2 regions of the Photorhabdus viridis genome follow, and region 2 is predicted to be linked to the other one. Evidence: predicted binding sites of a transcription regulator. Region 2 holds the regulator's gene; the other holds the start of a gene.

Region 1 (8,158 bases), on a different contig from region 2:
TTCTTACTAAAGATTTCATAAACACTTTAGGCGCTCCATATAAAACATACCTAAAATTAAATTAACAAAATAAAATACTATTTTTGAGATTTTATTGGATTAAAAAACAACCAATACGTTCAATTCACACACAGATCAGATTATATTTTTATGAATAATACTTAATAAATGCCCTAAAAACGAACAAAAAGAATACCAAAATCAATCAATAAACAATCAATATGAGTTAATTTTATCCAAAAAACCTCGTATAGCTGTTTTATACAATCATTAGAATTGTGAATTTTATTTTATAGTCTAATATCATTAGAGAGTTACAACTATATCGAGTTAAAAGTTATATTTTTCTATGCAACGATATAATCAAAAAAATTTCATTAATTAGTAAAAGGTAATAGAAATGAGAGTAATTATTATTGGAGCAAGTGGTACAATAGGAAAGGCAATCACGGAAGAATTAGAAAAAAATCATGAAGTTATTTGTGCCGGAAGGAACGGATTAGATATTATAGTTGATATCACATCCGTTGATAGTATTAAGAATATGTATGAAAAAATTGGAAAAGTTGATGCTGTAGTCAGTGCAACAGGTAACGCACATTTTGGATCAATTTTAGAATTAACCCCAGAGTTAAATGAAGTGGGCATAAGAAGTAAACTCAAAGGCCAAATTAACTTAGTGCTTTTAGGGATGAATTATATTAATGATGGAGGAAGTTTTACTTTAACCACTGGAATTATGATGGATGACCCTATTCTGCAAGGGGCATCCGCAGCTATGGCAAATGGTGGTGTCAAGGCATTCGTAAAATCTGCGGCAATTGAAATGCCAAGGGGTATTCGTATAAACAGCGTTAGCCCTAATGTCTTGCAAGAGTCATTAGATAAATATGGTGAATTTTTCCCAGGTTTTAACGCAGTTCCTGCCAGCCGTGTAGCACTCGCTTTTAGGAAAAGCGTAGATGGGGCTCAAACTGGCCAAAACTACGAGGTTTATTAATTCAGAGAAAATAACCAAATATATAAGTCTAAGAGGCTTATATATTTATATTAGTTAAATATAAAATAACTAAATTAGTCTTTCCGTGTTCCAAACTATCTGTACCAATTATGCCTAGCAATAATAGGTAGTAAACGTTTTATATTTCTAAAAATATATACTAAAGGTATGTTTATGGCTAAAATATATGAGTTAATTATTGTTGGTGGTGGATTGATCGGCCTTTCAACAGCATATAATGCAACCTCTTTCTTTGGAGGACACACCGTATTAAACGGAGAGGACGTTCTCGTTTTAGAGCAATCTTCATTTTTTAATCAATAAAATAATCAAGAATTTAAAACTCACTATTATCTCAACAAAGATGAGGAAGGTTATAGTCCCAACCAGTTATTTAACAAGGTAATTTATGACGTTATAATGGATGATCCATGGTTCATCGAATACTATGAAAATTCAGTAAAAAGAATAAATAAATATGTTCATGAGTTCAAAATAAGCTCTCGTCAATGGGATGATATAAAAATTAATTTATCTTACTATAAAAATAATAGTCCTTATAATGGAATGAAAGTCCGAGAAATTGGATTTTGGAACTTGATAAAAGATCGCATCCCTTCCAGTAGAAAACTTATCGGAATATGATGCCTCGTATATTAAATTTAACCAGAAACATTTTTTAACTAATAAGGCATTGTTTCAAAATGAACTGGAAGAAATAAAAAATGGCTTCAATTGTGATTTCACGTCAATTACTGAACGAAGAATCCCAATGAAGCCAATAAACACTATCAACAATTCTAAAAACCGCCTGACATAATTTACCTACATTGTAGTACTACCCCAACTGCCTACGAGCATTACGGAAAATCCGCATCCACGGACCATCTTCGTTCCACTCCTTTGGATGCCAAGAATTATTCACAGTGCGGGATACCCTTTCAGGATGTGGCATCATCACGGTTGCACGCCCATCAAGGCTAGTGACTGCGGTAATACCATTCACGGAACCATTGGGGTTAGCCGGGTAGTTTTCCGTGACCTGACCATAGTTGTCCACGTAACGCAGAGCCACTAACCGGTTGCTTTCCAGCATCTTAAGATGCTGGCTATCGCGGAATTCCACTTGCCCTTCACCATGAGAAACAGCAATCGGCATACGTGAACCCACCATATCTTTCAGGAGGAGCGACGGACTGTCCGTAATTTCCACCAAACTGAAACGAGCCTCAAAACGTTCTGAGCGGTTACGAACAAAACGCGGCCAATGTTCCGCACCTGGGATCAACTCCCGCAGGTTAGACATCATCTGGCAACCATTACAAACACCAAGCGCCAGAGTATCAGGCCGTGTGAAGAAAGCCGCAAATTCATCACGGACACGTTCGTTGAACAGAATTGATTTCGCCCAACCTTCACCGGCACCCAACACGTCACCATAAGAGAAACCGCCACAAGCAACCAGTGTCTGGAACTGTTCCAATCCGATACGTCCAGACAGCAAATCACTCATATGCACATCAATAGCGTCAAAACCCGCCCGGTGGAAGGCAGCGGCCATTTCAACATGGGAATTAACACCCTGCTCACGCAGGACAGCCACTTTTGGTCTTACTTGCTGCAAAATGTAAGGCGCGGCAATATCTTCTGAAATATCAAAAGTCAGTTTTACATTCAGTCCGGGATCTTGATTATCCCGTTTAGCCTGATGCTCCTGATCTGCACATTCCGGGTTGTCACGCAAACGTTGCATTTGCCATGTGGTTTCAGCCCACCATAGACGCAGAGTACTGCGATTCTGGCGATATACTTCGGTATTGCCACTAAAGATGACAAAATCATCACCCGCTTTGGCCTTACCCAAATAATGCACGCAATCAGCCAATCCATGTTCTGCCAGCAGGTTTTCAACAAACGCTTTATCAGATGCACGGATCTGAACCACAGCACCCAACTCTTCCGTAAACAGCGCAGCCAGAATATCTTCATCAAACACACTGATATCAGCTTCAATGCCACAATGACCGGCAAAAGCCATTTCAGCCAAGGTTACCAGCAAGCCGCCATCAGAACGGTCGTGATAAGCCAGCAATTTCTGTTCTGCAATCAGTTGCTGAATCGCATTGAAAAATCCAGCCAATTGTTCAGCGCTACGTACATCAGCAGTATTGTTACCAAGCTGGCGGTAAACCTGTGCCAACGCAGTGCCGCCCAATGTGTTCTTCCCTTGCCCCAAATCAATTAACAACAACGCATTATCGTCATCAGTGGAAAGCTCTGGCGTTACTGTACGACGCACATCTTCCACTCTGGCAAAGGCCGTAATAACCAACGATAAAGGTGACGTCATTTCACGCTCTTCACCTTTGTCATTCCAACGGGTTTTCATCGACATAGAATCTTTACCCACTGGAATAGTCAGCCCCAAAGCAGGACATAACTCCTCACCCACGGCTTTAACCGCCGCATACAAACCGGCATCCTCGCCAGGATGACCCGCAGCAGACATCCAGTTAGCTGAAAGCTTGATACGTTTCAAATCCTGAATATAAGCAGAAGCGATATTAGTTAGCGCTTCACCAACAGCCATACGGGCAGAGGCGGCAAAATCCAGCAGAGCAACCGGCGCTCGTTCCCCCATCGACATCGCTTCGCCATAGTCGCTATCAAGGCTGGCGGTAGTCACCGCACAATCTGCCACCGGGATCTGCCATGGGCCAACCATCTGATCACGGGAAACCATGCCAGCCACAGTACGATCGCCTATCGTTATCAGGAATGTTTTTTCCGCCACAGCCGGCAAGTGCATAATGCGCTTAACAGCCTCCGCTAGATTGATATCCCGGCGATCAAGGCTTTCACCACCGGCTTTTAATGTACTGACATTACGCAACATTTTTGGCGTTTTACCCAGCAGCACATCCAGCGGCATATCAATTGGCTGGTTATCAAAGTGTTCATCATTCAGCAGCAAATGACGCTCTTCCGTTGCCTCGCCGATAACGGCATAAGGCGCACGCTCACGCTGGCAAATTTCTTCAAACAGAGGAAGTTGTTCCGGCGCAACAGCCAATACATAACGCTCCTGAGATTCATTACACCAAACTTCCAGCGGACTCATTCCTGGTTCATCATTAAGAATTTTACGTAGTTCAAACCGTCCACCGCGCCCCCCATCGCTTACCAGCTCAGGCATAGCATTAGAAAGCCCGCCGGCACCGACATCATGAATGAACAGAATCGGGTTGTTTTCACCCAATTGCCAACAGCGATCAATCACCTCCTGACAACGGCGTTCCATTTCCGGGTTATCGCGTTGAACAGAAGCAAAATCCAGATCAGCATCAGATTGACCAGATGCCATAGAAGATGCCGCACCACCGCCCAAACCAATGTTCATAGACGGGCCGCCAAGCACAATTAATTTAGCGCCAACCGAAATTTCACCCTTTTTGACATGCTCATCACGGATATTACCCATCCCACCCGCCAGCATGATGGGTTTGTGGTAGCCACGTAATTCACTGCCGTTATGGCTGTTTATTTTTTCTTCATAGGTACGAAAATAACCCAGCAACACCGGACGACCAAATTCGTTATTAAATGCCGCGCCGCCCAGAGGGCCTTCAGTCATGATATCCAAGGCGCTGACGATACGATCCGGTTTACCGAAATCCTCTTCCCACGGCTGTTCAAAACCCGGTATCCGCAGATTGGATACCGAAAATCCCACCAACCCGGCTTTTGGCTTGGCGCCTCGCCCCGTCGCGCCTTCATCGCGGATTTCGCCGCCAGAACCTGTCGATGCTCCCGGCCACGGGGAAATTGCGGTTGGGTGATTATGCGTTTCAACTTTCATCAGGATATGAGCCTGCTCCTGATGATAATCATATGAACCGTCTTCCGCACTGGCAAAGAAACGGCCAACAACAGACCCTTCCATGACAGCGGCGTTATCTTTATAAGCTGACAATACATAATCAGGTGTCTGCTCATAGGTATTTTTAATCATTTTGAACAGCGATTTTGGCTGTTCCTGACCATCAATAATCCAGTCAGCATTAAATATTTTATGGCGACAATGCTCTGAATTCGCCTGAGCAAACATGTAAAGCTCAATATCGGTTGGATTACGCTCCAGTTTCTGGAAAGCTTCCATCAGATAATCAATCTCATCCGGGGCCAACGCCAATCCAAGTTCAATATTGGCTTTCTCTAACGCACTACGCCCTGTTCGCAGAATATCAATGCGTTTTAACGGAGCGGGTTGCTGATGAGAAAATAATTTCTCCACCTGTTCCAGTTGAGTAAAAACCGTTTCCATCATCCGGTCATGCAGAAGCGACGACAACGTTTGCCATTGCGCATCACTCATTTCATCACACTGAACGTAGTAAGCCAGACCACGCTCCAAACGCACAACCTGAGACAGACCACAATTGTGAGCAATATCGGTTGCTTTCGAAGACCACGGGGAAATGGTTCCCGGACGGGGAGTCACTAACAGCAACGTACCTTGTGGTTCGTGTTCAGCCAGAAAAGGTCCATATTTTAATAATCGTTGTAATTTTGCTGAATCAGCATCACCCAAAGGTGCATTAATTTCTGCGAAATGAACATATTCCGCATAAATATCATTGACCGGAAGTTGCTGTTCCTGACACACAGAAAGGAGCTTGGTGATACGAAATGCCGATAAAGCGGGTGAACCACGCAGAATTTCCATAGTAATACATTCTCTCATCTTAGAAGCAAAGCCTGACTGATGCCTCAGGGGGAAACGGGCACATTATAGAGGATTGCGACCAGTGACGAAACCGTTTGCGTGACGATTATTAATGCTAATTATCTTATCGCCAGGTTATGCAAATGGTATCAATTAAGTTGCGCCGCAAGTTTTTGTTCCGCAAAATGCTCAATCACTGGAAATTTAGCCATGATAATATAACGCGTTTTTACATCGCACCACATCGCGTTATACAGAGATAACTGTTTGAATAATATAAAAATAAACTATTTCGTTATCATTGTTATCGCTCTTTTTTCTGCCGCAATCATCAGTCTGAACATCAGTTGGCCGAATAAACAGCAGGAGCAGATTAACAGGATCATGACCAGGGGAGAGCTACGGATCAGCACAATCAGCTCACCTCTGATTCATCTTGCAAGTAAAAAAGAACCAAATGGGTTTGATTACGAGCTGGCGAAACGCTTTGCTGATTATCTTGGCGTTAAATTGGAAATCAAATTCAGAACAAATCTCAACCAGTTATTTGATGATCTGGAAAAGGGCGACGCTGACTTTTTGGCTGCCGGTCTTACCTATAATGAGGAGAGACTGGAGCAAACCCGTACTGGTCCAGCTTACTATTCTGTTTCTCAACAACTGATTTACCGCAAAGGGACTCCACGCCCCCGCTCTTTTAAGGATTTGAAAGGCAAATTGCTGGTCACTTCCGGTTCAGCTCATGTCAGTACGCTGAAAAAGATGAAAGAAGAACCTTACCCGGAACTTGAATGGGATGAGACACAGCAATACAACACCCGGGAATTACTGGAGCTGGTATCAGAGGGCAAACTGGATTACACCTTAGGCGACTCTATCAATGTCGCGTTGCAACAACGTACTCACCCTAATCTGGCTGTCGCTTTTAATATCAGTGAAGATAATCCCCTGACGTGGTATTTAAAACGTATTGATGATCACAGCCTTTATGCCGCTATGCTGGATTTTTTCAGCCAGATGACGGAAGAAGATGTGATGCCACGGCTGGAAGAGAAATATTTTGGTCATGTCGGCTCATTTGATTATTTCGATACACTCTCTTTTCTCAGTGCTATTGATCATATTCTGCCTGCTTATCAACCCCTGTTTGAGAAATACTCCGGCGAAATCAGCTGGCAACTACTGGCTGCAATTGCCTGGCAGGAGTCTCACTGGGACCCGCAGGCAACCTCTCCCACAGGTGTGCGTGGCCTGATGATGTTAACCAACCCGACGGCTAAAGGATTAGGTGTTGTTGACCGTCTTGATCCAGCAGAAAGTATTAAGGGCGGCGCAATCTATTTGCAAAATCTGATGAAACGACTACCTGAAAACATCCCTAAAGATGAGCGAATCTGGTTTGCACTGGCTGCTTACAATATGGGCTATGGTCACATGCTGGATGCTCGTAAACTAACGGCATCACAGAAAGGAAATCCCAATAGCTGGCTTGATGTAAAAGCCCGAATCCCCCTGTTAAGCCAGAAAAAATACTATACCAATACCACTTACGGGTATGCCCGTGGGCATGAGGCTTATCGCTATGTCGAGAATATCCGCCGCTATCAGCTTAGTTTAGTTGGCTATTTACAGGCCAAAGAAAACCGGAAAAAATTAACATCCCAAGCAGAAAAATCAAAAGTAGAGTAAGCAATTTGCTAGCTATCATGACACCCGATTATGGCCGGATGAGGCTTCCCAAATCTGACGCAAGCCTCAGTAAGCAGAAACGACGTATTAGCTTTCTTCCTGCTGTTTCCTGGCAGCTTTTAATGCCTTATGCTGCTCCCGGCGTTGTTTAAAAAAAGCACTCAACATTGTGGAGCACTCTTCAGCAAGTACGCCGCCTGTAATTTCAATCTGATGATTCATACCAGGATGACGCAATATATCAACCAAAGAGCCGACCGCACCGGTTTTCATATCGTTGGCGCCATAAACCAGTCGCTGTATCCGGCTATGCACCATAGAACCGGCACACATAATGCAAGGTTCAAGAGTGACATATAACGTGGTATTCAACAGACGATAATTTTGTAACCGCTCTCCCCCTTTTCGTAACGCAATAATTTCAGCATGAGCAGTGGGATCATGCTTAATAATGGACTGATTCCAGCCTTCAGCAACGATTTTATTATCAGCAACCAATATAGCACCAACAGGAATTTCCCCCTGCTCCCATGCTTTCATTGCCTGTTCCATTGCCTTACGCATCCAATATTCATCACTATATATTTCAATCACTGCCGTATCTCATTTCATTATATCAGGGACAATTATAACGATTTACTTTACTTATTTTCCAGATATATTTGCTTATCATTACACTAGTAACATATACCCGAGACTATTTGATATATTCCCCACGACTGTATTTTATATTATTTTTAAAT
Region 2 (8,857 bases):
TGACAAATTCCTCGACAAGGAGTGGGAATAGCAAAGAACTCTAGTTGCTCGACCATCACATCCCGTTTCCTATATAATTCATATACTATATTTAATTATAAACCCAGATGAGAATAAATTATAATTATGGATAAATTGAACTGTAACCGTAAGACACGTTATAGTTAGTGGTTTTTGTGCGACCTGTCGCACAAAAATACTGGTAAAACCATTAAATGAGAGGTAATTATGCGCTTACTCCACACCATGATCCGCGTTGGTGATCTGCAACGCTCCATTGATTTTTATACTGAAGTATTAGGAATGCGCCTGCTGCGCGTCAGTGAGAATACAGAATATAAGTACTCACTCGCTTTCGTTGGTTACACAGATGAAAGCGAAGGGGCGGTGATCGAGTTAACTTATAACTGGGGAGTTGACCATTATGCAATGGGAGATGCCTTTGGTCATATTGCATTGGGCGTCGATAATGTCGCAGCCACTTGCGAATCTATTCGCAAAGCAGGTGGTAACATTACCCGTGAAGCCGGCCCGGTAAAAGGTGGAACAACCGTTATTGCTTTCGTTGAAGATCCAGATGGTTACAAAATTGAGCTTATTGAAAACAAAAATGCCAGCAACGCCCTGGGTAACTCAATCTGATGTCTGACAAAAAAGAGCCAAACGTCCTTAGTGGGCGTTTTCGAGGTTATTACCCTGTCGTTATTGATGTTGAAACTGGCGGCTTTAATGCCAAAACAGACGCGTTACTTGAAATTGCCGCCATCACACTGGAGATGGATGATCAAGGTTGGCTGACGCCAAGCGAATCACTTCATTTCCATATTGAACCATTTGAGGGCGCAAATCTTGAACCAGCAGCCCTGGAGTTTACCGGCATCGATCCATCAAACCCGCTACGTGGAGCAGTAAGCGAATATGAAGCTCTGCACACTATTTTCAAAATGGTTCGTAAAGGGATAAAAAATAGTCATTGTAGTCGGGCCATTATCGTTGCGCACAATGCTAACTTTGATCATAGTTTTGTTATGGCTGCCGCAGAACGCGCCAGACTGAAACGGAATCCATTTCATCCATTTGCGACTTTTGATACGGCTGCTTTAGGTGGCCTGGTATTAGGACAAACGATTTTAGCAAAAGCCTGCGCCACTGCCGGGATCCCATTCGACAATAATCAAGCTCACAGCGCCTTATATGATACTGAGCGTACCGCTGAATTATTCTGTAAAATGGTTAACCGCTGGAAACAACTCGGCGGCTGGCCCTTAGCGACAACAGAAGAAGAAAAAACCGGAGAGACTTATAGCTAACTATAAGATTAATATAATCAAATTTAAATTTAAGCAATAACAAAAACCCCCATATATCAACATATGGGGAGATAACATAATAGCCTGTCGCTAATTTAAAAATTATTCTGTCGCGTTTTCATCCTGAGAGCGATATTTATCAGCAGTTTCTTTAATTAATGTTTGTAGCTCACCACGTTGATACATTTCAATAATAATATCGGATCCACCTATCAACTCACCCTCGACCCAAAGCTGAGGAAAAGTTGGCCAGTTAGCATATTTAGGCAATTCTGCACGAATATCTGGATTTTGCAAAATATCTACATAAGCAAAACGTTCACCACATGCAGATAAAGCCTGAACAGCCTGGGCAGAAAATCCACAATTTGGTAATTTAGGAGAGCCTTTCATATACAGCAGAATCGGGTTCTCTTTAATTTGGCGCTCAATCTTCTCAATAGTCGTCATTTTTATTTCCTTTAAACCAACAGTATGTTGATAACCAACATCGTCACAATATTGGCGGAGAATACCATTTTCTCTCACCAATATGCATCCTGATATTTTCTTATCCTGGCGCGTATGGCCTTTATCAGGCAAAGATCAAGCAAACAGCAGCAAAAATGGCAATCATCGCCAACGTGCTCACCGCAGTAAATAAGCCAAGCTTCAAATCGGTATTCATCGATGCCCCCTCAGAATAGACGTCTATAACCACAAATACCATTCATTTAATATGGTTAATTATCCTTACATTTAAGGAAAAAAAATAAAATAGCGATTACCCTGTATTTTATAACATTGATTATTGCTTTCACTTTTGAGCCAGATCAGACAAAATTCAGGATTTATCGCTAAATTATTGCCAGCAGACACCCTAATGTATAAAGATGCTGGTAAATAATTAACAAAGAGTTTTAAATTTAGACCAAAAGGTCAGGAGTATTTCATCTCATGGCAACGATCAAAGATGTGGCTAAGCACGCTGGCGTTTCAACCACTACTGTATCCCATGTTATTAATAAAACCCGTTTCGTCGCCGAAGATACCAAGGCCGCCGTTTGGGCTGCTATCAAAGAACTGAGTTATTCACCCAGTGCTGTTGCCCGCAGTCTGAAAGTTAACCATACAAAATCGATCGGATTACTGGCAACGTCCAGCGAAGCTCCCTATTTTGCTGAAATCATTGAAGCCGTTGAGAACAGTTGTTATAGCAAAGGCTATACGCTGATTTTGTGTAACTCACACAATAACATTGATAAACAGAAAGCCTATCTGGCCATGCTGGCACAAAAACGGGTGGATGGCTTGCTGGTGATGTGTTCAGAGTACCCGGAACAATTGCTGGGAATGTTAGAAGATTATCGCAATATCCCAATGGTCGTCATGGATTGGGGGCAAGCCAGAAGTGATTTCACTGATACGATTATTGATAACGCATTCCACGGCGGTTATCTGGCTGGCCGCTATCTTATTGAACGTGGTCATCGTGATATTGGTGCGATCCCCGGCCCTCTGGCACGAAATACCGGTGGCGGCCGCCATCAGGGATTCTTGAAAGCCTTAAAAGAAGCCAGTATTCCAATCAGAGAAGAGTGGATTGTTCAAGGGGATTTTGAACCTGAATCGGGCTACAAAGCCATGCATCAAATTCTGAATCAAAAACAGCGTCCGACCGCAGTTTTCTGTGGTGGCGATGTTATGGCAATGGGGGCTATTTGTGCTGCTGATGAACTAGGATTACGCGTCCCACAGGATATTTCTGTGATCGGTTACGACAATATACGCAACGCCCGCTATTTATCTCCGGCATTGACGACTATCCATCAGCCAAAAGAACGTCTGGGACAAATGGCATTTTCTATGTTACTGGACAGAATAGTCAGTAAACGTGAAGATGCACAAACTATTGAAGTACATCCACGTTTGGTTGAACGGCGCTCTGTCACAGATGGCCCATTTATCGACTATCGCCGTTAATCCTCCCTATTCATCCTGAAGCCATTCAGCATTAAGAGTTTCACTATCGCCGAGATAGCCAAGAAGCCAACTTAATGCCGGAGAATGGCTGTTTTGCACCCATGTCAAACAACACGGGCTATCTGGCAAAGGCTGCTCTAATTCTAATGCTTCCAGTTTTTTCTGTCGGATCAGCGGCATTGCCCTATGCTTGGGTACCATCCCCACACACAAACCCTCATTCAGACAAGCCAGACCAGATTCCCAATCAGGTACCACTAGCCTGCGCTGATTATCCAGAGTCCAGGTGTCTCGCTTCGGTAAATTGCGGGATGTATCCTCAAGACACAAGCTAGGATAAGGCCGCATTTGATCATCAGACAATGGACCGTTCAACTGAGCCAAAGCATGGCCCGTACTGACGATACACAGCCAGGGCATAAATCCCATATCCCGGAAACTGTACCTTTCCCCTACCGGCGCTACTCGGGTGGCGCCAATTGCAACATCAACCCGGCCATCCACCAGCGCGTCCCATACACCATTGAATACTTCCTGATGAATAAACAGCTCTATATCAGGAAAATGGTGATAAAAATCAAGAATAAGCCGACGACTGCGTTCTGGTTTAACAACCCGGTCAATAGCAATACTAAGCTGTCCTCTCCAGCCATTTGCAACCTGTTGGCACTGATGACGAGTGTCAATCATTTTTTTGATAACAGCGCGAGCTTCTTTGATAAAAATAGCGCCTGATTCAGTTAATTCCACATCCCGATGACGACGTTCAAACAATGGGACCGCAAGCCACTCTTCCAGTTGCCTTACGGTATAACTGATTGCAGAAGGGACACGGTGCAATTCCGTTGCAGCAGCGCTAAAACTTCCCGTTCTGGCAACAGCATCCACAACTTCAAGTGAATATTCTGACCACATAATTTTACCTTTCAATTTTTTTCATAGCATTATCCAAATATTACCGTTTCACAAGTAAAAATCACGGCATATAGAATATGTGCAAATATTCTTATCTACCTATCACAGCAAGTTATTTCAATCATGATATCCAAAGAGAGTAATCAAATGAAAAACTCAAGTCAGTTCATGTTCTACCTTGCAGGCTTGAGTATGCTGGGTTACCTAGCTATTGATATGTATCTACCGGCATTCGGCTCTATGCAACAAGAATTGGGCACATCGACGAGAGCAATCAGCGCCAGCCTGAGCGTCTTTCTTGCAGGTTTTGCCTTTGCTCAACTTTTGTGGGGGCCTCTTTCCGATCGCTTTGGAAGAAAGCCTATTATCATCATCGGGTTATCAACGTTTTCCGTTGGCTGTCTGGGTATGCTTTGGATAACAGACGCCACGCAACTTTTAGTTTTGCGTTTTATCCAAGCCATCGGTGTTTGTTCAGCCGCTGTTTCATGGCAAGCATTAGTTATTGATCGTTATGACGCCAACCATACTAAACGCGTTTTTGCCACGATCATGCCCCTGGTCGCACTTTCCCCTGCCCTGGCGCCTTTGATGGGCGCCTGGCTGTTACAACATGGCGGTTGGCGCATCATTTTTTTGGTATTACTGGCAATTACATTATTACTGCTGTTGCCTACTTTATTCCTGCAAGAAAACCGCAAAAAAAAGCGTGAGACTGAAACGCAGAAAAGCGATGTATCTTTCTTTACGTTATTAAAATCACCGGTATTCAGTGGCAACGTCCTGATATTTGCATCATGCAGCGCTGGTTTTTTTGCCTGGCTAACAGGCTCACCTTTTATTCTCGGTAATATGGGCTATAGCCCAAAGGACATCGGTCTGAGTTATGTGCCACAAACATTAGCCTTTATGGCCGGTGGTTATGGATGCCGCAGTATCTTGACCAAAATAAAAAGTGAAATTGTTTTCCCTTATCTGTTGGTTGGCTATGCTGTCAGCATGATTGTGCTGTATTTAATCGCAAAATTCAGCGAACCAACCATGTTGACGATTCTGGTCCCTTTCTGCTTTATGGCCGCTATGAATGGTGCTTCATATCCAATTGCAGTCGCTAATGCTTTATCCGCTTACCCACAAGACAGTGGAAAAGCAGCCGCATTGCAAAACACGCTCCAATTAGGGCTCTGTTTTATTGCCAGCCTGATTGTTTCAGCATTTGTCAACAATCCACTTATATCAACAACCACCGTCATGGCTTCTACCGTTATTCTGATGGTATTAGGGTATTTTATACAGTGGAAAAAAAAAGCTGATCGCTGCATTCAAGCCGTTGAAAAACATTATTGATATTAATCAAATGGTTACACCAATAAAGACTGTTGGTTATCAATTAATTACAGTCTTTATTTATTAATTGATGAAACAATTTTCCGCTTTTATACTCATATAAGTTCCTTATTCTAAATAACCTGAATTTGAGGTTTTCAGGAGCAATGATGTCCCCGATTAAGTTTATGGATTAGTAATTTTTAGGGTTTCTCGCTTTAATTCTTTGCTATTTTTCGCATTTTGCTCCCTCGCATTCTGCTTTGTTAGCTAAAACGAGCCCCTCAATATTCCATCACCCTAACCTTGGAGAGTATATGAGTTTATCGCACATTGAAAACCAAAAATCCGTCACTAATTCTTGGCAGCGAATTGCCAATGAAATGCTACAAGAAGCAGGGATTCAGATTAATGGTCACAATCCCTATGACATCCAAGTAAAAAATCCTGATTTCTATAAAAGAGTGTTACAACAGGGCTCAATGGGATTAGGTGAAAGTTATATGGCTGGCTGGTGGGATTGTGAACGGTTAGATATTTTCTTTTATCGCGTTTTACGTGCTGGATTAGAAAATAAAATGCCCAGTAATTTCAAAAATACACTGAAAATCGCAATAATTCGTTTACGTAATTTACAAACTCCAAAACGGTCATGGATTGTCGGTCATCAACATTATGATTTAGGCAATGATCTTTTTACCCGTATGCTAGACCCTTATATGCAATATTCCTGCGGATATTGGAAACAAGCCGAAACATTAGAACAGGCTCAACTTGATAAATTGAAGCTCATCTGCGAGAAATTAGAGCTCTCTCCAGGTATGACTTTGCTGGATATTGGGTGTGGTTGGGGTGGGCTATCGATTTATGCTGCAAAAAACTATGGTGTTTCCGTAACTGGTGTAACCGTTTCGGCTGAGCAACAGAAATATGCACAGAAACAATGTGCAAATCTGGACGTAAACATTATTCTGAAAGACTATCGGGATTTACATAAGCAATTTGACAGAATTGTTTCTGTTGGTATGTTTGAACACGTCGGGCCTAAGAATTATTCAACCTACTTCGACGTTGTTCAAAGAAACCTGAAACCTGATGGTTTATTCCTGCTACACACCATCGGCTCCAACAAAAGTAAAATCAGCGCTGACCCGTGGATCAGCAAATATATTTTTCCTAATGGCTGCATACCTTCTATAGAGCAAATAGCACATACCAGCAAAAACTGTTTTGTTATGGAAGATTGGCATAATTTTGGTGCAGATTATGATCGCACACTGATAGCCTGGCATGAAAGATTTTTTGCCCGTTGGCCGGAGATACAAGATAACTATAGTCCAACATTTAAACGCATGTTTAGCTATTATCTGAATGCCAGTGCAGGTGCATTTCGTGCACGCGATATTCAATTATGGCAAATCATGTTCAGCCCAAAAGGTATTGAAGGCGGGTTACGGGTAGCCCGGTAATTAACTAAAAGCTACAGTGGGAACCCACTGTGGCTTATAGATGTATTTTTCACTAACGAAAATAACCAATATAGCCATTATCAAAAAAGGTCGTTTGATCAAATGCTATTTTTCCACCAGAAAATATCAAATCTAAATGATGGCTTCCCTTTACACCGCCTCCCAAGCCAAGATGTAAACCAGGATGACGTTCTTCAAAACCCGCATTTCTGCCGTAAAGCGCTTTCACTCCCGTATTGGTGCCAATACCAAATTCTTCAACAATTCGATTTCCGTGATTATGGTTTAGATATAAATTAAAATCTCTATTAAATTCCACATTATCACAATCAAACCCAATGATTTCACCCTCTTTTATATTTATCATCATCATATCATTGACAACTCCATATTTTATGGCAAATGGTGCAGTACTCAAAAAGGTGCCACTAAAACTAACACTACCGTTAAGGTTCTTTATATGACTCGCAATTTCCCCAGGAATAACATCAAGATTTCCATTACCATCAATGGATGTCCACTGATGGTCTTTATCCAAATAACCTACAATTGAGTTTCCTTGATTATCTGTATATTGAATCTTCTGTGATCGACTTGACAGTTCAATCAGTTTTTTGTTTCTTTCTATTATTAATGTTTGTGGTTCGCTGAATGCCTCAATAAAATGAAGGCCATAATCTTTAAACAGTACTGATTTCTTCCACGATTCAGTAATAAATTTTCTTATTTTGGTTAAATATTCTGGCCCTTGTGGAGATGCGTTCTTTAATGTTGATGATGCGTAAAGAAAGATAAATAAATCGCAATCGGATATTTTTTGTTTTATATCGTCTGCTGATGTTTCTTCTAAAAAAGCGAAATCAGATTTTACATTAAAATTCTTTTTGTACCCATGCATCTTTTGGGCAATATCGCTGTGTTCAGTATCCGATCCAATAAATATCTTTATACATTCACCATGTCTCACTTTATCCGAAATTGCAGGGTGATATGATAAACAACGATACATATTTTCAAAACTTTTATCCATGAGAGCAATCCTATTTATTTTTAAGTAAGGGGAAGCCCCCTTACTTCAATTATAAAGAACCGCTAAAGGTTCTATTATAAGGAACCATCAAGAAGGCCAAAGTGCTGTACCGAAAGGTACAACAGCTTGTGCATTCATCATTTCAACAGCATCATCATGTGTAGGTTCTTCAAGCCATTCATCTAACTCAATCGCGTTTTCCATAAGGTAGTCTCAAAAATATAGTTGTAAGGTTAACCTGCACTTTACGAGAAAGCGCATTAACACAACAGTAACAACATAAACCATATCAAGTAACATAATACACAAAATATTGAGAGGTAAATCACAAAATGATCATTGACAGGCTCAACGAATCTTGTAGGTATACAGGTTTAATTTTGTTCGGAAGCGACAAGAAAGTCCTCCTGTCGCGTCTTATTTATTGATTATTCGCCGATAACAGTGGCTGGAGGCTGAAAGATAACCTGTTCCCGCTCTTTCTGAGCAAGAACACGCTCCACTGTATCGACAAGCGCCTGAGTCTGTGAATCAATCTCAATATTCACTTTATGACCAAGACGTTTTTTGCCCAATGTTGTACGCTCCAGCGTTTCAGGAATAAGGTGGACACAAAAACGATTATTCACGACATCACCAATCGTCAGGCTAATTCCATCAATTCCGATAAATCCTTTATGCAGGATATATTTCATCAATTGCTTATTGTGGATCCGGAACCATATTTGATGATTATTTTCTGAAGTGAAAATTTTAGCTATCTCCGCAACAGTAATAATATGGCCGGACATCAAATGCCCACCAATTTCATCACCAAATTTAGCGGCCCGCTCCAGATTTACATA

The links. The regulator PurR, encoded in region 2, represses purine synthesis genes. The targets are predictions, from matches to a motif close to CANGCAAACGTTTGCNTG.
Region 1: the regulator PurR is predicted to act here: its motif matches at 5,811-5,828, upstream of purL (phosphoribosylformylglycinamidine synthase).

The regions. Positions count from the first base shown of each region.
Region 1 is NZ_JBEJZY010000049.1:7,967-16,124, reverse strand. Features, by position in the region: gene ABR397_RS18450 (short chain dehydrogenase) at 401-1,000, shown strand; gene ABR397_RS18445 (hypothetical protein) at 1,175-1,324, shown strand; gene ABR397_RS18440 (hypothetical protein) at 1,421-1,645, shown strand; gene purL (phosphoribosylformylglycinamidine synthase) at 1,839-5,726, opposite strand; gene mltF (membrane-bound lytic murein transglycosylase MltF) at 5,994-7,415, shown strand; gene tadA (tRNA adenosine(34) deaminase TadA) at 7,503-8,009, opposite strand.
Region 2 is NZ_JBEJZY010000027.1:54,848-63,704, forward strand. Features, by position in the region: gene ABR397_RS13195 (DUF1289 domain-containing protein) at 1-56, opposite strand, end outside; gene gloA (lactoylglutathione lyase) at 229-642, shown strand; gene rnt (ribonuclease T) at 642-1,310, shown strand; gene ABR397_RS13210 (Grx4 family monothiol glutaredoxin) at 1,413-1,760, opposite strand; gene purR (HTH-type transcriptional repressor PurR) at 2,247-3,272, shown strand; gene punR (DNA-binding transcriptional activator PunR) at 3,279-4,187, opposite strand; gene punC (purine nucleoside transporter PunC) at 4,335-5,534, shown strand; gene cfa (cyclopropane fatty acyl phospholipid synthase) at 5,831-6,982, shown strand; gene ABR397_RS13235 (leucyl aminopeptidase) at 7,035-8,012, opposite strand; gene ABR397_RS13240 (riboflavin synthase subunit alpha) at 8,441-8,857, opposite strand, start outside.